2 regions of the Streptomyces sp. CLV115 genome follow, and region 2 is predicted to be linked to the other one. Evidence: predicted binding sites of a transcription regulator. Region 2 holds the regulator's gene; the other holds the start of a gene.
The links. Region 2 encodes HrcA, which represses chaperone genes, less so after heat shock. Its sites were predicted from a motif close to TTNGCACTCNGNNNNNCNGAGTGCNAA; they were not measured.
Positions count from the first base shown of each region.

Region 1: groL (chaperonin GroEL) is a predicted target of HrcA. The motif match lies at 6,051-6,077, and genes of this name have one in related genera.

Region 1 is NZ_JBCEWQ010000105.1:20,530-30,292, reverse strand. It holds gene otsB (trehalose-phosphatase) at 1-718, shown strand, start outside; gene AADR41_RS28910 (alpha,alpha-trehalose-phosphate synthase (UDP-forming)) at 745-2,160, opposite strand; gene AADR41_RS28905 (glucosyl-3-phosphoglycerate synthase) at 2,254-3,204, opposite strand; SAM riboswitch class I at 3,358-3,484, shown strand; gene thrC (threonine synthase) at 3,502-4,827, shown strand; gene AADR41_RS28895 (MoaD/ThiS family protein) at 4,858-5,136, shown strand; gene AADR41_RS28890 (cold-shock protein) at 5,559-5,765, shown strand; gene groL (chaperonin GroEL) at 6,239-7,861, shown strand; gene AADR41_RS28880 (alpha/beta hydrolase family protein) at 7,962-9,320, opposite strand; gene AADR41_RS28875 (esterase/lipase family protein) at 9,538-9,763, opposite strand, start outside.
Region 2 is NZ_JBCEWQ010000192.1:2,149-11,911, forward strand. It holds gene AADR41_RS37245 (AMP-dependent synthetase/ligase) at 1-63, shown strand, start outside; gene AADR41_RS37250 (ATP-binding SpoIIE family protein phosphatase) at 275-2,200, shown strand; gene hemW (radical SAM family heme chaperone HemW) at 2,275-3,516, shown strand; gene AADR41_RS37260 (DUF3097 domain-containing protein) at 3,557-4,378, opposite strand; gene AADR41_RS37265 (MBL fold metallo-hydrolase) at 4,411-5,133, opposite strand; gene hrcA (heat-inducible transcriptional repressor HrcA) at 5,332-6,348, shown strand; gene dnaJ (molecular chaperone DnaJ) at 6,349-7,485, shown strand; gene AADR41_RS37280 (nitronate monooxygenase) at 7,633-8,706, shown strand; gene AADR41_RS37285 (16S rRNA (uracil(1498)-N(3))-methyltransferase) at 8,703-9,449, shown strand; gene AADR41_RS37290 (hypothetical protein) at 9,534-9,763, shown strand, end outside.

The DNA of each region.
Region 1 (9,763 bases), on a different contig from region 2:
GGACCCGGAGCAGGCCCGTGCCCACCCCGGCGCCGTCGACGCCCTCGTCGCGCTCGCCCCGAAAGTGGCCTCCATCGCCGTGATCACCGGCCGCCCGGCCGGCGTCGCGGTCCGGCACGGCGGCTTCGCCGGAGTCGCGGGCCTCGACCACCTCGTCGTCCTCGGCCATTACGGCGCCGAGCGCTGGGACGCGGTGTCCGGCACCGTCCACGCCCCCGCCCCGCACCCCGGCATCGCCTCGGTCCGCGCCGAACTCCCCGGTGTGCTCGACCGGTCCGGTTCCTGGCACGGCACCTGGGTCGAGGAGAAGGGCCGGGCGATCGCCGTCCACACCCGCCGGGCCGCCGACCCGCAGGCCGCGTTCGAGGCGCTGGGCGGCCCGCTCGGCGAACTCGCCGCCCGGCACGGACTGATCGTCGAACCGGGCCGGCTGGTCCTGGAACTGCGCCCGCCCGGCATGGACAAGGGTGTGGCGCTCGCCCAGTACGTACGGGAGACGGACGCCGAGTCCGTGCTGTACGCGGGCGACGACCTCGGCGACCTCGCCGCCTATGCCGCGGTGGAGAAGCTCCGTACCGACGGCGCCGACGGCATCCCCGGCCTGCTGGTGTGCAGCGGCAGCGCGGAGGTGCCCGAACTGGCCGAGCGGGCCGACCTGCTGCTCGGCGGGCCGGGCGACGTCGTCGCCTTCCTGGCGGCGCTGGCCCGGCGGATCTGACGCCCGGACCCCGCCTCCGTCCCGTCTCAGTCCCGCCGCAGCGCGTCCAGCTGGTCCAGGAACCACTGCTGCGGCGGCAGCGCGACCGCCGCCGCGGCCAGGCGTTCCGTGCGCGCCGCCCGTTCGTCGTCCGCCATCGTCAGCGCCTCGTGCAGCGCCGCCGCCGTCGCCGAGACGTCGTACGGATTGACCACCACCGCGTCGCTGCCCAGCTCCTCGTAGGCGCCCGCCTCCCGTGACAGCACCAGCGCGCAGCCGTGGTCGGAGACGACCGGGATCTCCTTGGCGACCAGGTTCATGCCGTCGCGGATCGGGTTGACGAGCGCGACGTCGGCCAGCCGGTACGCGGCGAGCGAGCGGGCGAAGTCGTCCTTGACGTGCAGCACCACCGGCGTCCAGCCGGGCGCGCCGTACTCGGCGTTGATCTCGTCGGCGACCCGCCGCACCTCGGCCGTGTAGTCGCGGTACACCGCCAGGTCCTGCCGGGAGGGGTAGGCGAAGGCGACATGGACGACGCGCTCACGCCACTCGGGCCGCTCGTCCAGGAGCGAGCGGTACGCGAGCAGGCCGCGCACGATGTTCTTGGACAGTTCCGTTCGGTCCACCCGTACGATCGTCCTCCGGCCGGGGCCGGTCTGCTCGCGCAGCGCCGCCATCCGCTCGTCCACATCCGCCTCGTGGGCACGGCGGCGCAGGAAGTCCGCGTCCGCGCCGAGCCCGTGCACCCCGATCCTGGTCCGCCCGGTGCCGCCCAGGATCTGGGTGCAGCAGCCGATGAACGCGTCCGCCCAGCGCCGGGTCAGGAACGCAGCCCGGTCCGCGCCCAGGATGCCGTGCAGCAACTGCTCGGCGATGTCGTCGGGAAGCAGCCGGAAGTAGTCGACGGGCGCCCACGGGGTGTGCGAGAAGTGGCCGATCCGCAGATCCGGGCGCAGCTCGCGGAGCATGCCCGGCACCAGCGCCAGGTGGTAGTCCTGCACCAGCACCGCCGCGGCCGGCCCCGCCTCCTCGGCGAGCGCCTCGGCGAAGGCCCGGTTGTAGGTCTCGAACGACGCCCACTGCCGCCGGAACTCCGCGTCGAAGACCGGCTCCAGCGGCGTCTGGTACAGCATGTGGTGGACGAACCAGAGCACCGAGTTGGCGATGCCGTTGTAGGCGTCGGCGTGCACCTCCGCGTCGATGTCGAGCATCCGTACGCCCTGCTCGGCGACCCCGCGCCGGACCGCCTCCCGGTCCCCGGCACCGAGCGCGGCACACACCCACAGCTTGTCGTCGACGGCGCTCAGCCCGGAGACGAGACCGCCGCCGCCGCGTCTCGCGTCGAGCGATCCGTCCTCTCCCAGGGTGTACGAGACCGGGCCGCGGTTGGACGCGACGAGGACCTGGGCATCGGACCGGACGCCGGATCGGACAGCGGGCTGGGCATCGTGCTCGGAGACCATGTTGCGGAATCTAGCCCGATCACGAACCGCCCAAACGTGCGAAGCCGGACTGCGAGGCCGGACTGCGAGGCCGGGCTGCGAAGTCGGACGGGGTCAGGCCGCGCGGCGCGAAACGTACTCCTCGATCTCGCACATCGGGGGACGCTCCTCGGTGTCCACGGCATGGGTGCGCGGTACGAAACCGTTCTCGCCGCGCTCGAACTGGGTGAGGACCGGGCGGATCAGGTGGCCGCGGGAGAGCCGCAGCTGGGCGGTGCGGTAGATCGCCGCCGCCATCCGGCCGAGCGCCTGCCCGTCCTGGTGCCGGTGCTTGCGTACCCCCACGTCGACCTGGGCCAGCGCGTCCAGCCCCACCGTGTGCAGCGCGTCGACCAGCAGACCCAGCTCCACGCCGTAGCCGACGGGGAAGGGCAGCCGTTCGAGCAGCGAGCGGCGCACGGCGTACTCGCCGCCCAGCGGCTGGACGAAACCGGCCAGCTGCGGCCAGTGCAGATTGAGCAGCGGACGGGCCACCAGTTCGGTCACCCGGCCGCCCTGGCCCGTCGTGTCGCCGAACGGGCGGTCGTACATCGCCTTCACGAACTGCACGTCCGGTTCGGTCAGCAGCGGACCGACGATGCCGGAGACGAAGTCCGCCGAGAAGTCCTTCAGGTCGGCGTCGATGAAGCAGACGATGTCGCCCCCGGTCACCAGGAGCGAACGCCACAGCACCTCGCCCTTGCCGGGTACGGCCGGGATCCGGGGGAGTATCGCGTCGCGGTGCACCACCCGGGCGCCGGCCTCCCGGGCCACCTCGGCGGTGGCGTCGGTGGAGCCGGAATCGATCACCACGAGCTCGTCGACCAGCCGGACCTTCTCCATCAGCTCGCGCCGGATCGTCGCGACGATCTCACCGACCGTCGCCTCCTCGTTCAGCGCGGGCAGTACGACACTGACGCTCCCGCGGCCCGCCTCCGCGGACCTGGCGGCCAGCAGGCGGTCCATCGGACGGTCGGCGGCCGACCAGGAACGCCTGGCCAGCCAGCATTCGACCTCTTCCAGCACGGTCGATACTCCCTGTATGTGATCCATCTCGCGGTTCGGACGACTATCTCAACAGTCCGGTGCTTCGGTTACAGTCTTGAACAACGCGGACGACCATCGCATGCCGGGGTCCGTCCGCCGATAAATGCCCGGATCGAAGATCCGGTGCCACAGCGCTCATCCAGAGGGACTGAGGGAACGGCCCGTTGAAGTCCCGGCAACCCCCCCACCGACCGTGAGGTCCGGTGAGGAAGGTGCCAATTCCGTCTCGTGGCGAAACGCGCCGCGGGGAAGATGAGGAGAAAGGGCCTCGCCACCATGGCTGCGCAGACCGTTGCAGTAAGCACCGATTCTTCCGTCGACACCGAAGCCGGCCACGCCGGAGCCGTCGACCTCGGCCCCGCTTCGGGCCTTTCCTGCCGCGAGTGCGGCGAGCGATTCGAACTCGGCCCCATTTTCGCCTGCGCGTCCTGTTTCGGGCCGCTCGAAGTCGCGTACGACCTGCCGAGCGGCTCCCCCGAAGAGCTGAAGAAGCGCATCGAGGCGGGCCCGGCCAACATCTGGCGCTACGCGCCGCTGCTGCCGGTCCCGGCCGACGTCGCCGAGAAGCCGAACCTGAACCCCGGCTGGACCAAGCTCGTCCAGGCCGACAACCTCGCCCGTGAGCTCGGCGTCGAGCAGGGCAAGCTGTTCGTCAAGGACGACTCCGGCAACCCCACGCACTCCTTCAAGGACCGGGTCGTCGCCCAGGCCATCGAGGCCGCCCGCGCCTTCGGCTTCACCACCCTCTCCTGCTCCTCCACCGGCAACCTCGCCGGTGCGGTCGGCGCCGCCGCCGCCCGCGCCGGCTTCCGCTCCTGCGTGTTCATCCCGCACGACCTGGAGCAGGGCAAGGTCGTCATGGCCGCGGTGTACGGCGGTGAACTGGTCGGCATCGAGGGCAACTACGACGACGTCAACCGCTTCTGCTCCGAGCTCATCGGCGACCCGCTCGGCGAGGGCTGGGGCTTCGTCAACGTCAACCTGCGTCCTTACTACGGCGAGGGCTCCAAGACCCTGGCGTACGAGATCTGCGAGCAGCTCGGCTGGCGGCTCCCGGATCAGCTGGTCGTCCCGATCGCGTCCGGCTCGCAGTTCACCAAGATCGACAAGGGTCTCCAGGAGCTGATCAAGCTCGGCCTCGTCGAGGACAAGCCGTACAAGCTCTTCGGCGCCCAGGCGGAGGGCTGCTCCCCGGTCTCGGTCGCGTACAAGGGCGGTCACGACGTCGTCCGGCCGCAGAAGCCGAACACGATCGCCAAGTCGCTGGCGATCGGCAACCCGGCCGACGGCCCGTACGTCCTGGACATCGCCCGCCGCACCGGCGGCGCCGTGGAGGACGTGAACGACGAGCAGGTCGTCGACGCGATCAAGCTGCTGGCGCGCACCGAGGGCATCTTCGCGGAGACGGCGGGCGGTGTGACGGTCGGTGTGACGAAGAAGCTCATCGAGGCCGGTCTGATCGACCCGTCGCTGACCACCGTCGTACTCAACACGGGTGACGGCCTCAAGACCCTCGACGCGGTTGCCGAAACCTCTCAGGCGACCGCGACGATCCGCCCCAGCCTGGAGGCGTTCCGCGCCGCCGGCCTCGCCACCAGCTGACCACCCGAGACTTCAGGAAGGGCACCCACCATGAGCGTCAAGGTCCGCATCCCCACCATCCTCCGCACCTACACGGGCGGCCAGGCCGAGGTCCCGGCCGAGGGCTCGACCCTCTCCCAGGTCATCGAGTCCCTGGAGCAGAACCACCCGGGCATCGCCGCCCGCGTCCTGGACGACCAGGGCAAGCTGCGCCGCTTCGTGAACGTGTACGTCAACGACGACGACGTGCGTTTCGAGGGCGGCCTGGAGACCGTGACGCCCGACGGCGCCGGCATCTCGATCATCCCGGCGGTGGCGGGCGGCTGCTGACGCCCCGTCCGGCCGTATCGCGTTATCGAATTGGCCCCTCCGCGTTTGAAGCGGAGGGGGCAATTCTGCATGGTTGAGCGGGGTACAGTGTGGGAAGTCCCCCCAGCTGCCCCGTGCCGCCCGCATATGAGAATGCGCCCGGCCACGACAAGATGCAGCCAAAGTGTGTGTTGGCCTTGCGGCATAAGTCGCCTTTGTCTGGCCCGACTTGCCCAGGAATCTCATGAAACCCGCATATTCGGGCGTTCGGTGCGGCCGAGAATTCTCGTCCGATTGACCTGTTGCAGAGGGCAGTTGGGCAGATACATTCAGCCGCGGTCGACGCGTTCCGGCGCACACACCCTCTCCTGTCGGAGGGTGAGTTCTGACCCGGGTCCGCGAAGTGCGGTCCTGCGCAAGGGCCAGTAATAGGGGAGTTAGGCATGGCTCAGGGCACCGTCAAGTGGTTCAACGCGGAGAAGGGGTACGGCTTCATCGCGGTCGACGGTGGTGCGGATGTTTTCGTCCACTACAGCGCGATCCAGATGGACGGGTACCGCACCCTCGAAGAGGGTCAGCGAGTTGAATTCGAGATCTCGCAGGGCCAGAAGGGGCCGCAGGCAGACATGGTCAAGCTCGCCGTCGGCTGAGTTCGGCGCGGTCGGCCAACGACACCACTCACGCACTGAGGGCCCGTACCCCGGGGGTACGGGCCCTCAGTGCGTTCTGACGCGCCGCCGGGCGCCGTCCGCGGCCGCCCACCGTCTTCCGTCTTACGTGGCTCCGTCCGCGGCCGCGTCCACAGTCGTCCACCGTCTTTCCGCGGCCGCGTCCATGTCCGTCCACAGCCGTCCGCCGTTGTCCACAGCCGTCCACAGCCCCGTCCGCGGCCGCGTCCACGACCGTCCGCCGTTGTCCACATCCGGAGGGGGACGCTTGCACTCTCGGGGGTCGAGTGCTAATCATTGGCGTTAGCACTCTCCAGGTGAGAGTGACAGAACTTGGACCGGGCCGGTGAGGCCCGCAGGTCGGTGGGGCAAGGAACCACCGGTCACGCAGGCCGTCCGTCGCGGGCGCCACTCGGTCCGGAGAAATCCACCCCTGTCCGGGAGGACCACTTCACATGGCCAAGATCATCGCGTTCGACGAGGAGGCCCGGCGCGGTCTCGAGCGCGGCATGAACCAGCTCGCCGACGCCGTCAAGGTCACCCTTGGCCCCAAGGGTCGCAACGTCGTCCTTGAGAAGAAGTGGGGCGCCCCCACGATCACCAACGATGGTGTTTCCATCGCCAAGGAGATCGAGCTGGAGGACCCGTACGAGAAGATCGGTGCGGAGCTGGTCAAGGAGGTCGCCAAGAAGACGGACGACGTCGCCGGCGACGGTACGACCACCGCCACCGTTCTCGCCCAGGCTCTCGTCCGCGAGGGTCTGCGCAACGTTGCCGCGGGTGCCAACCCGATGGCCCTCAAGCGGGGTATCGAGAAGGCCGTCGAGGCCGTCTCCGCCGCCCTCCTGGAGCAGGCCAAGGACGTGGAGACCAAGGAGCAGATCGCTTCGACGGCCTCCATCTCCGCCGCCGACACCCAGATCGGCGAGCTCATCGCCGAGGCCATGGACAAGGTCGGCAAGGAAGGCGTCATCACCGTCGAGGAGTCCCAGACCTTCGGTCTGGAGCTGGAGCTCACCGAGGGTATGCGCTTCGACAAGGGCTACATCTCGGCGTACTTCGCCACCGACATGGAGCGCATGGAGTCGTCCCTGGACGACCCGTACATCCTGATCGTCAACTCGAAGATCAGCAACGTGAAGGACCTCCTTCCGCTGCTGGAGAAGGTCATGCAGTCCGGCAAGCCGCTGCTGATCATCGCCGAGGACGTCGAGGGCGAGGCCCTGTCGACCCTGGTCGTCAACAAGATCCGTGGCACCTTCAAGTCCGTCGCCGTCAAGGCCCCGGGCTTCGGTGACCGCCGCAAGGCCATGCTCGGCGACATCGCCATCCTCACCGGTGGCACCGTCATCTCCGAGGAGGTCGGCCTCAAGCTGGAGAACGCCGGTCTCGACCTGCTCGGCCGCGCCCGCAAGGTCGTCATCACCAAGGACGAGACGACCATCGTCGACGGCGCCGGTGACAGCGACCAGGTCCAGGGCCGGGTCAACCAGATCCGCGCCGAGATCGAGAACTCCGACTCGGACTACGACCGCGAGAAGCTCCAGGAGCGCCTCGCGAAGCTGGCCGGCGGCGTGGCCGTCATCAAGGCCGGTGCCGCGACCGAGGTCGAGCTCAAGGAGCGCAAGCACCGCATCGAGGACGCGGTGCGCAACGCCAAGGCCGCCGTCGAGGAGGGCATCGTCGCCGGTGGTGGCGTGGCTCTGCTCCAGGCCTCGGCCGTCTTCGAGAAGCTGGAGCTCTCGGGTGACGAGGCGACCGGCGCCAACGCCGTCAAGCTGGCGCTGGAGGCCCCGCTCAAGCAGATCGCCGTCAACGGTGGTCTTGAGGGCGGCGTCGTCGTCGAGAAGGTGCGCAACCTGGCCGTCGGCCACGGTCTGAACGCCGCGACCGGCGAGTACGTCGACATGATCGCCGAGGGCATCCTCGACCCGGCGAAGGTCACGCGTTCCGCTCTGCAGAACGCCGCGTCCATCGCCGCGCTGTTCCTCACCACCGAGGCCGTCATCGCCGACAAGCCGGAGAAGGCCGCCGCGGCCGCTCCGGGCGGCATGCCGGGCGGTGACATGGACTTCTGATCCTGACGGATCGGCAGTCCGGCACAGCTTCCCAGCTCTGCCGCGTGGGCCCCGGGACCATTTCGGTCCCGGGGCCCACGTGCGTCCTGCGCCCCTGGCGCTACCGGGCGAACACCATCTCCGGGAAGCGGTCCGAGGGCCCGTCGAGCAGCTGGTCGTCGCGCCCGCGCAGCCACCGGTCGAAGAACGACGCCACGTACGCCCGGTTCGCGGCCAGCGCACGGCCCGGCGGCACCGTCCCGACCGCCCCGGCCAGCCCGCCCTCCGGCACCGCGCCCTGCCGGGCCAGCCGGGGCAGCAGCACCTGGGCGTCCGTGTACGAGGCGTGCCGCGACCCGGTCAGCGTCACATCGGCCTTCCAGCCGCGGGTGTTCGCCCAGAACGCCGCCCAGGACGGCTGCTGCCGGTAGTCGCCCGAGCCCTCGCTGCCGGTTCCCATCAGCAGCAACGGCCGGTCGAGCCCGTTCAGGGCCACGCTGCTCAGGTGGGTGCCGTCCGGCTCCCGTCCGCCGACGTAGTCCATCTCGCCGTCCATGTTGATGCCTGCCAGGAAACGCCGGTCGTCGTGCATCGTCTGCGCGGCGGTGAACCCGCCCGCGGACTGGCCGAAGACGCCGACCCGGCGCAGATCGAGCCCGCCGCCGAACCGGGTCCGGTTCAGCCGGGCCAGCTCGTCGAGCACGAACCGGGTGTCGGCGACCCGGACCGCCACGACCTTCTCCAGCAGGGCGCTGATCGCCTCCGGGTCGGTCGGCGGCGCCCCGTCGAAGATCCGCATGGTGGCCAGCCGGCCGTCGGGGAACTCGACCTCGGTCGCCTCATGGGTGTGGTCGACCGTGACGACGGCGTACCCCCGGCTCGCCAGGTCCTCCACCAGTGCGGTGTTCCAGGTGCGGGGGTCGCCGAGCCCGGGGGAGTACAACACCACGGGCAGTTGCCCGGCCCGGCGGTCGACGGGGGCGTCCCGGTACGCGTGGGTGGGCGTCGCACCCCAGTCGACGCTGCCCGCCGCCATCCTCAGATTCATGGCGGCGGCCCCCTCCGCGCTGCCGAAGTGGGCCGCGGCCGCCGCCGTCATCTGCGGCACGGCACGCGCCGCCGCGCCCGGCCGGGCCGGGTACCAGAGGCTGACCATCAGCTCCCGGCGGGCGGAGGTGCCCGGCACCCAGGGCTCGGTCCGCGAGCGGTCGACGAGGTGCAGCGCGACGGTGCCGACGGCGAACGGGCCGGTGGGGCGCGGCAGTACGGCCTTCGGGAGTCCGGCATTCGGCGGTACAACATTCGGCGGTACGGCCTTCGGGCGGTGGGTGCGGCGGGCCGGGCCGGTGGCTGCTGTGGCGGGTGACGGCAGGGCGCTGGTGGCCAGCAACGCCGAAGCCGCCAGCCCGGTGACGAGCACCTGACGACGGCTGTGGCCACGGCTGCGGTCACGACCGGGATTGTGCGGGACGGCTGTCACGTGGGGCTCCCTGTGGGTCTGCGGTGGACGCCCCCACGATGCCCGCCGGAGCGCCGTGGGCGCGTGATACCGCAGTCCCCATTCCGTCATGAGCCCCTGGCTCCCCGGTATGAGACGGGGAGCAGGGGCAAGGAGGCAAGGAGGCAAGGAGGCAGGGAGGCAAGGGGCCGAGGGGCAAGGGCGAGGGGCAAGGGCGAGGGGCGGGGCGATGCCCGTGCTACGGCAGGCGGTCGAGCAGCCAGGTGCAGAGTTCCTCGGTCACCAGCGTGTGTCCCTCGTTCCGGGAGGCGAACTTGAACTCGTCAAGTCCGCCGGTGCCTTCCGGGATCGAGGCGATGTCCTTGTACAGGTTCTCGTCCGTGTCCGGGTCGGCGACGTCGACCGCGCTGACGGACGGCACGAAGCAGTGCGACCGGATGCGCACATCGGTCTTGAAGCCGAGG
Region 2 (9,763 bases):
GTCGTCGAGCGCGCGTACCAGGGCCTCATCGACGACATGTACGCGGGAACCCGCGAGGCATAGACAGCTCCTCGCGGACCGGCCGCACGGTGCGGCCGCTCCTGCCCGTTCCCCGCTCATTTTCTCCGCTCACTTCGGCAACTCGCTGCTTATGGGCATGGTCCATCTGTCACTCTGTCGGTGTCGCCAGCGCCGCCCAACGAGAACAGACAGACAGCAACGAGAACAGACAGAGCGAGAACAGGTCAGGAGCCGCACCGTGGGGTCCATTCCCTTGCAGCGGGACATCGCCGAGCGTCCCGGTGATCCCGCAGGCCGTGCGGACGCGCGGCCGGTCGCCCATACGTCCCTGCCCGGGAACCTCCTCGCCCCCTCCGCCGCCCGCAGGTTCGTCCGGGCCGCCCTCGGCGAGTGGACCGGGCTCGGGCTGCCGGCAGTCGTGGGCGTCAGCGAGCGCGTGGCCGACGACGCGGAGATCGTCGTCAGCGAGCTGGTCACCAACGCGGTCGTGCACGCCGGGACCAACGTGGAGGTGCTCGTCCGGCTGGAGGAGGCCACCGAGGACGAGGTGGCGGCCCTGGTGGTGGAGGTCTCCGACCACCACCCCGCCCGCGCCGTGCGCAGCGACCGTCCGGAGTCCGGAAGCGCGGCCGACGCCGCGGAGGGCACCAGCCTCGTCGGACCCGACGAGCCCGCCGAGTACGGTCGCGGGCTCCAGCTCGTCGGCACCCTCTCCGAACGCTGGGGCATCACCTACCGCACCGGCCTCAAGACCGTCTGGGCCAGGCTCCCCGTGGACGACTGGAACCCGTTCCCGGAAGCGGCCGCCGAGCCCGGCTTCCAGCAGGGGCTGCGCGCCGCCGAACTGCTCGCCCCCGACGCCCGTCGCGCGCTGCGCGACGACGCGGACTGGGCCGGCCGTGGCGCGCTCTCCTTCCTCGCCGAGGCCTCGGACCTGCTCGCCGGCCAGCTCGACGAGGACATCGTGGCGGCGCTCTCCGGACAGTTACTGGTGCCCAGACTCGCCGACTGGTGCGCGATCTGGCTGGAACCCGAGAACGGCGGTCCCTCCGCCGTACCCCGGCTCGCCAGCGTCTGGCACCGGGACGAGGCCGAGACCGGACAGCTGCGCACCCTGCTGGAGCAGGGCCCGATCCGGCTTCCCGAGCGGGTCGGCACCGGACCCGTCTCCATGCCGTGGCCCGGCTGCGAGGAGGACGGCGAGAAGGCCGACAGACCGGCCGCGTCCATCCTTGCCTACCGGATCACCTCCGGCGGCCGGAACCTCGGCGCCGTACTCCTCGGCCGGGAGGGCCTCGCCCGTGTCCCCGACGAGGTGACCGCGCTCATCGAGGACTTCGTACGCCGGGTCGGCCTCGCCGTCGGCGCCGCCCGCGAGTACACCCGGCAGGCCACCATCAGCCGCATCCTGCAGCGGGCCCTGCTGCCCGGCAAGGTCGCCGACATACCCGGCGTCACCAGCTCACTGGTGTACGAACCCAGTGACGACGGCGTCGTCGGCGGTGACTTCTACGACATCTTCCCGTGCCCCGGCGACCGCTGGTGCTTCGTCCTCGGCGATGTGCAGGGCAGTGGCCCGGAGGCCGCCGTCGTCACCGGCCTCGCCCGCCCCTGGCTGCGGCTGCTGGCCCGCGAGGGCTTCGGAGTCGGCGAGGTCCTCGACCGGCTCAACCGGCTGCTCCTCGACGACGCGATGGAGGCCGCCGAGGCGGCCGCGCTCATGGTGGCCGCCGCCGGCGGTCAGCAGACCGCGGACAGCGGGCAGTCCCGTTTCCTGTCCCTGCTGTACGGGGAACTCGTACCGCTGCCCGGCGGCGGCGTGCGCTGCACCCTGGCCAGCGCCGGCCACCCGCTGCCGCTGCTGCTGCGGCCCGACGGCGAGGTGCGCCCGGCCGCCGAGCCGCAGATGCTGCTCGGCATCTTCGACGACGTCGCGTACGAGAGCCAGTGCTTCGAGCTGGCGCCCGGCGACAGCCTGCTGTGCGTCACGGACGGTGTCACGGAGCGGCGCTCGGGGACGCTGATGTTCGACGACGGGGACGGACTGTCCCGGGCGCTGGCCGACTGTGCCGGGCTGTCGGCGGACGGGATCGCGGACCGGATCAAGCGGGCGGTGCACGAATTCGCCGAGCGGCCGCCGGACGACGACCTGGCGCTGCTGGTGCTCCAGGCGGGGTGAGGCGGTACGGGTCCGGGAGCGGCCGGCGTCCGTGATCACGGGCATGGCCGGGAGACTCCCGGCGGCGAGCGACAATGGGCGGTATGCCTTCCGTACTGCCCGATGGTGAACCCGTACCCGACGACGGGGCGCTGCCCCGCCATGCCCTGGAAGGCGCCGCCGACCGGCCGCTCGGCTTCTACCTGCACGTGCCGTACTGCGCGACCCGCTGCGGCTACTGCGACTTCAACACCTACACCGCGACCGAGCTGCGCGGTTCCGGTGGGGCACTGGCCTCCCGGGACAACTACGCGACCCATCTGATCGGTGAGGTCCGCCAGGCCCGCAAGGTCCTCGGTGACGACCCCCGGCCGGTCCGCACGGTCTTCGTCGGCGGCGGTACGCCGACCCTGCTGGCGGCCTCCGACCTGGTCCGGATGCTGAGGGCGATCCGGGAGGAGTTCGGGCTCGCGGACGACGCCGAGATCACCACCGAGGCCAATCCGGAGTCCGTCGGTCCGGCGTATCTCGCGGAACTGCGGGAGGGCGGCTTCAACCGGATCTCCTTCGGCATGCAGAGCGCCCGGCAGCACGTGCTGAAGATCCTCGACCGTACGCACACGCCGGGGCGGCCCGAGGCATGTGTCGCCGAGGCCCGGGAGGCGGGCTTCGAGCACGTCAACCTCGACCTGATCTACGGCACGCCGGGGGAGTCCGACGACGACTGGCGGGCCTCGCTGGACGCGGCGATCGGGGCCGGGCCGGACCATGTGTCGGCGTACGCGCTGATCGTCGAGGAGGGCACGCAGCTGGCCCGCCGGATCCGGCGCGGCGAGATCCCGATGACCGACGACGACGCCCACGCGGACCGGTACCTGATCGCGGACGAGGCGATGGCCGCGGCGGGCTTCTCCTGGTACGAGGTGTCGAACTGGGCCCGTACACCCAAGGGCCGCTGCCTGCACAACGAGCTGTACTGGCGCGGCGCCGACTGGTGGGGCGCCGGGCCGGGGGCGCACAGCCACGTCGGCGGGGTGCGCTGGTGGAACGTGAAGCATCCGGGCGCGTACGCGCAGGCACTGGCCGAGGGGCGCTCGCCGGGAGCAGGGCGCGAGGTCCTCTCCGAGGAGGACCGGCGGGTGGAGCGGATCCTGCTGGAGCTCCGGCTCCAGGACGGGTGTCCGCTCGGCATCCTGGCCCCGGCCGGTCTGGCCGCCTCCCGCCGCGCTCTGGCGGACGGGCTCCTGGAGTCCGGGCCGTACGAGCGGGGGCGGGCGGTGCTGACCTTGCGGGGGCGGCTGCTGGCGGACGCGGTGGTGCGGGACCTGGTGGACTGAGCGCGGGGCGCGGCGCGGCTGCGGGGTGCCCCGCGGCGGGCTACTCCGGCGGCGCCGTCACGAAGTCGATCAGGTGTTCCACCGAGCCCAGCAGGGACGGTTCCAGATCGCGGTACGAGTGGACCTTGGACAGGATGTGCTGCCAGGCCGCGCCGGTGTTCTCCGGCCAGCCCAGGGCGCGGCACACGCCCGTCTTCCAGTCCTGGCCGCGCGGCACCACCGGCCAGGCCGTGATGCCCACGGAGGACGGCTTCACGGCCTCCCAGACATCGATGTAGGGGTGGCCGACCACCAGGACGTTCCCGTCCGTGACCTGATCGGCGATCCGGGACTCCTTGGAACCGGGGACCAGGTGGTCGACCAGGACGCCCAGCCTGGCGTCCGGGCCGGGGGAGAACTCGCGTACGACGGCCGGGAGGTCGTCGATGCCCTCCAGGTACTCGACGACCACGCCCTCGATCCGCAGGTCGTCGCCCCAGACCCGCTCCACCAGCTCCGCGTCGTGCCGGCCCTCCACGTAGATCCGGCCCGCCCGCGCCACCCGGGCACGCGCGCCGGGGACCGCGACCGAACCCGAGGCCGTGCGCGCGGGGCGCACCGGAGCGGCGGCAGAGGGGCGCACGAGGGTGACCACCCGGCCCTCCAGCAGGAAGCCGCGCGGTTCCATCGGGAACACCCGGTGCTTGCCGAATCGGTCCTCCAGGGTCACCGTCGGCCCCTGGGCCGTCTTCTCGCAGCGGATCACCGCACCGCAGAATCCGGTGGAGACCTCCTCCACGACCAGATCGGCTTCGGCGGGGACCTCGGGAGCGGGGGCGGACCGCTTCCACGGCGGGGTCAGGTCCGGCTGGTAGCTGCGCATCGGACGACGATAGGACGAGTCGGCCCCGGGGGTCACGACACGCCGAAGCGTACGGCCAGTTGTTCGCGCTGATCGCGTACGAACGCCGCGTTCACCACCGCCCCGTGCCCCGGCACGTACACCGCGTCCTCGCCGCCCAGCGCCAGCAGCCGGTCCAGCGAGAGCGGCCAGCGGGCGGGGAAGGCGTCCCGGCCCGCCTGCGGTTCGCCGGACTCCTCGACCAGGTCCCCGCAGAGCACGATCGCGGGGGAGCCGGGGACGACCGCCACCAGGTCGTGGCCGCTGTGCGCGGGGCCCACGTCGGCCAGCAGCACCTCGCGCCCGCCGCCCAGGTCGATCGTCCACTCGCCGCACACCTCGTGCCGCGGCGCGACCAGCGCGTCCACGGCCTCCGCCGCGTCGTGCTCGCCGACCCCGTGGCGCACGGCCGAGCTGTGCAGTTCGTCCGCCCCGCGCCTCAGCAGCTCCCGCATGCCGACCGCTCCGTACACCTGGGCGCCGGAGAAGGCGGCGGTGCCCAGTACATGGTCGAAGTGGGGGTGGCTGAGTGCGATATGCGTCACCCTCCGGCCGAGCAGGGCCTGCGCCTGGGCCCGCACCTCGGCCCCTTCACGGAGCGTCGATCCGGTGTCGTAGAGCAGCACCGCGTCCGCCCCGACCACCAGTGCGACCGTCGCGTCCCATCCGGGAAGCCGCCGCCGGCCCACTCCGTGACCGAGTCGCTCCCAGCCGAACTCTTCCCAAGAGGCATCCATACCGCGACGCTATCGGCAACGACCTGCGCGGTCTCGCGGTAGCGTGGCCGGTCGCCCTTGCTAGGCCCCCACTCGGCCGCCGTACACTGGCCGGGGGGTTGCTGGCACTCGCGATGACAGAGTGCCAGGAGGATTCCTGGGCAGAGAAACAGGAACGACCCGAGAACCAACGAGGAAACACAGCTGGAGGTGTGCGCGATGCTCAGCGAACGCAGACTCGAAGTGCTTCGCGCCATCGTCCAGGACTATGTCGGCACGGAGGAGCCCGTCGGCTCCAAGGCGCTCACCGAGCGGCACAAGCTGGGGGTCTCCCCGGCGACCGTCCGCAACGACATGGCGGTGCTGGAGGACGAGGGCTTCATCGCCCAGCCCCACACCAGCGCGGGACGCATCCCGACGGACAAGGGCTACCGGCTCTTCGTCGACAGGCTCGCGGGGGTCAAGCCCCTCTCGACGCCGGAGCGCCGCGCCATCCACAATTTCCTCGACGGCGCGGTGGACCTCGACGACGTCGTGGGCCGCACCGTACGGCTGCTCGCGCAGCTGACCCGGCAGGTCGCCATCGTGCAGTACCCCTCGCTGACCCGGTCGACGGTCCGGCACGTGGAACTGCTCTCGCTGGCACCCGCCCGGCTGATGCTCGTGCTCATCACGGACACCGGCCGGGTCGAACAGCGCATGATCGACTGCCCCGCCCCGTTCGGCGAGACCTCTCTCGCCGATCTGCGGGCCCGGCTCAACAGCCGGGTCGTCGGACGCCGCTTCGCGGACGTCCCGCAGCTGGTGCAGGACCTGCCGGAATCCTTCGAGAGCGAGGACCGGGGAACCGTGTCCACCGTGCTCTCCACCCTGCTCGAAACCCTCGTCGAGGAGACGGAGGAGCGGCTGATGATCGGCGGCACCTCCAACCTCACCCGCTTCGGACACGACTTCCCGGTGATGATCCGGCCGGTGCTGGAGGCACTGGAGGAGCAGGTCGTGCTGCTGAAGCTGCTCGGCGAGGCCAAGGACTCGGGCATGACCGTACGTATCGGGCACGAGAACGCCCACGAAGGGCTCAACTCCACGTCCGTCGTCGCGGTCGGCTACGGTTCGGGCGACGAGGCAGTCGCCAAACTCGGCGTGGTCGGACCGACCCGCATGGACTACCCCGGAACGATGGGAGCGGTACGCGCAGTGGCACGTTACGTCGGACAGATCCTGGCGGAGTCGTAAGTGGCCACGGACTACTACGCCGTACTCGGCGTGCGCCGCGACGCCTCTCAGGACGAGATCAAGAAAGCATTCCGGCGGCTCGCCCGCGAGCTGCACCCGGATGTGAACCCCGACCCGAAGACCCAGGAGCGGTTCAAGGAGATCAACGCCGCCTACGAGGTGCTGTCGGACCCGCAGAAGAAGCAGGTCTACGACCTCGGCGGCGATCCGCTGTCCGCCTCCGGCGGCGCGGGCGCGGGCGGGTTCGGACAGGGCGGCTTCGGCAACTTCTCCGACATCATGGACGCGTTCTTCGGCACGTCGTCGCAGCGCGGACCGCGGTCGCGCACCCGGCGCGGCCAGGACGCGATGATCCGGCTGGAGATCGATCTCGCCGAGGCGGCGTTCGGCACCACCAAGGACATCCAGGTCGACACGGCCGTCGTCTGCACGACGTGCAGCGGCGAGGGTGCCGCCCCCGGCACCTCCGCGCAGACCTGTGACATGTGCCGCGGCCGCGGCGAGGTCTCCCAGGTCACCCGGTCCTTCCTCGGCCAGGTCATGACCTCGCGGCCCTGCCCGCAGTGCCAGGGCTTCGGCACGGTCGTGCCGACCCCGTGCCCGGAGTGCGCCGGCGACGGCCGCATCCGCTCGCGGCGCACGCTCACCGTGAAGATCCCCGCCGGTGTCGACAACGGCACCCGCATCCAGCTCGCGGGCGAGGGCGAGGTCGGCCCCGGCGGCGGCCCGGCCGGCGATCTGTACGTGGAGATCCACGAGCTCTCGCACGCGGTGTTCCAGCGTCGCGGCGACGACCTGCACTGCACGGTCACCATCCCCATGACGGCGGGCGCGCTGGGCACCAAGGTGCCGCTGGAGACGCTCGACGGTCTGGAGGAGGTCGACATCCGGCCGGGCACCCAGTCCGGCCAGTCGGTGCCGCTGCACGGCCGCGGCATCACGCATCTGCGGGGCGGCGGGCGCGGCGACCTGATCGTGCACGTCGAGGTGATGACCCCGACGAAGCTGGACCCGGAGCAGGAGCGACTGCTGCGCGACCTGGCGAAGATGCGGGGCGAGGAGCGGCCCACCGGTCAGTTCCAGCCCGGCCAGCAGGGGTTGTTCTCCCGGCTGAAGGACGCCTTCAACGGTCGCTGACCGACCCCGCAAGCCGTTCCCGGACGCCGGACGGACCCGCTCGGCGGGCCCCTCCGGCGTTCGAGTACCGGCCCGTCCGGCGTTTGAGTACAAAGCGGACCCCGGGCCGGGCGTCCCGGGCGGCCCGGGACGTGACACGATGCGGTCATGTCATCCGCGTTGACCGATCTCTGCCGGTATCCGATCGTGCAGGCCCCGATGGCGGGGGGCACGTCCTGTCCACAGCTCGTCGCGGCCGTCTCGGAGGCGGGCGGGCTCGGTTTCCTCGCCGCCGGGTACAAGACGGCGGACGGCATGTACAACGAGATCAAACAGCTGCGCGGGCTGACCGGCCGGCCCTTCGGCGTCAATCTCTTCATGCCGCAGCCGGGACTCGCCGACCCGAGCGCCGTCGAGGTGTACCGGCACCAGCTCGCGGGCGAGGCCGCCTGGTACGAGACCCCGCTCGGCGACCCGGACTCCAGCGGCGACGACGGCTACGACGCCAAGCTGGCCATACTCCTGGACGACCCGGTCCCGGCCGTCTCGTTCACCTTCGGCTGCCCCACCCGCGACACCCTCGACGCGTTCGCCGGCGTCGGCACGTACACCGTCGTGACGGTCACCACACCCGAGGAGGCCCAGGCCGCCCAGTGGGCGGGCGCCGACGCGGTCTGTGTCCAGGGCGTCGAGGCGGGCGGCCACCAGTCCACCCACCGCGACGACCCGCAGGCCGACGGCGCCGGAATCGGGCTGCTCTCGCTGGTGTCCCAGGTCCGCGAGACCGTGCAGATACCGATCGTCGCCACCGGCGGGCTGATGCGCGGATCCCAGATCGCCGCAGTGCTGGCCGCGGGCGCGGAGGCGGCACAGCTCGGCACGGCGTTCCTCGTCTGCCCCGAGTCCGGGGCGAGCCTGCTGCACAAGCAGGCGCTGACCAACCCGCTGTTCGTACGGACCGCCCTGACCCGGGCGTTCTCCGGCCGCCCCGCCCGCGGCCTGGTCAACCGCTTCATGCGCGAGCACGGCCCGTACGCCCCCGCCGCCTACCCGCAGGTGCACTATCTGACCGCCGGGCTGCGCAAGGCGGCGGCGAAGGCCGGGGACGCGCAGGGCATGGCGCTGTGGGCGGGCCAGGGACACCGGATGGCACGTGAGCTGCCGGCCGGCCGGCTGGTCAGGCTGCTCGCCGAAGAACTGGACGCCGCACGGACGGCAGTGAGCACAGGGAGTACGCAGTGACCGCACCGGTCTTCGTCGTCGAACAGGTCCCCGGCGGGCCCGAGTTCGTCCTGGAGGGGCCCGAGGGCCGGCACGCCGTGTCGGTCAAGCGGCTGCGCGCCGGTGAGGCCGTCGTGCTCACCGACGGGCGCGGCCACTGGGCGGACGGGATCGTCTCGGCCGCCGAGGGCAAGGACCGGCTCGTCGTCACCGGCCTGACCGGGATCCTGGAGGAGCCCGGCCCCGCCCCCCGCATCACCGTCGTCCAGGCCCTGCCCAAGGGCGACCGGGGCGAGGTCGCCGTGGAGACGATGACGGAGACCGGCGTGGACGCGATCGTGCCCTGGCAGGCGGCGCGCTGCATCACGCAGTGGAAGGGCGACCGCGGCCTCAAGTCCCTGGCGAAATGGCGCAACACCGCCCGGGAGGCGGGCAAGCAGTCCCGCCGGGTGCGCTTCCCCGAGGTGGCCGACGCGATGACCACCAAGCAGGCGGCCGCCCTGGTCGCCGCGGCGGACTTCGCCGCCGTCCTGCACGAGGACCGGGAGCACGACAGCGAGCCGCTGGCCACCGTCCCGCTCCCCGCCGAGGGCGAGATCGTGCTCGTCGTCGGCCCCGAGGGCGGGGTGTCGCCGGACGAACTGGCGGCCTTCACCGCGGCGGGCGCCCGGACCTGCCGGCTCGGCGCGAGCGTGCTGCGCACCTCCACGGCCGGCACGGCGGCCACCGCACTGCTGCTGGGGCGCACCGGCCGCTGGTCGTGAGCCCCCGCTCGTGCTCCGGTGTCACCCCCACTGGCCCCGCACGCCGTCTACCGCAGGGCGGTACAACGGTGGGAAGCTGCCCGTATGGGGACATCAAGGGCATGGGGTCAGGGAAGAGAACGGCGCTTTCTGGCCGCGTCCGCACTCGTGGTCGCGGCGGTCGCGGGAGCTGCCGCCTGTGACCCCCAGGGCGGGCTGAACTCCGCGTCCATCGCCGTGACCACCGACCGGGTCGGCACCGGCGCACTGGAACGCAACGGCATCGACGTGCAGTGGCTGAACTGCACGGCCGGCGTCGACGGGGACCGGGCCGG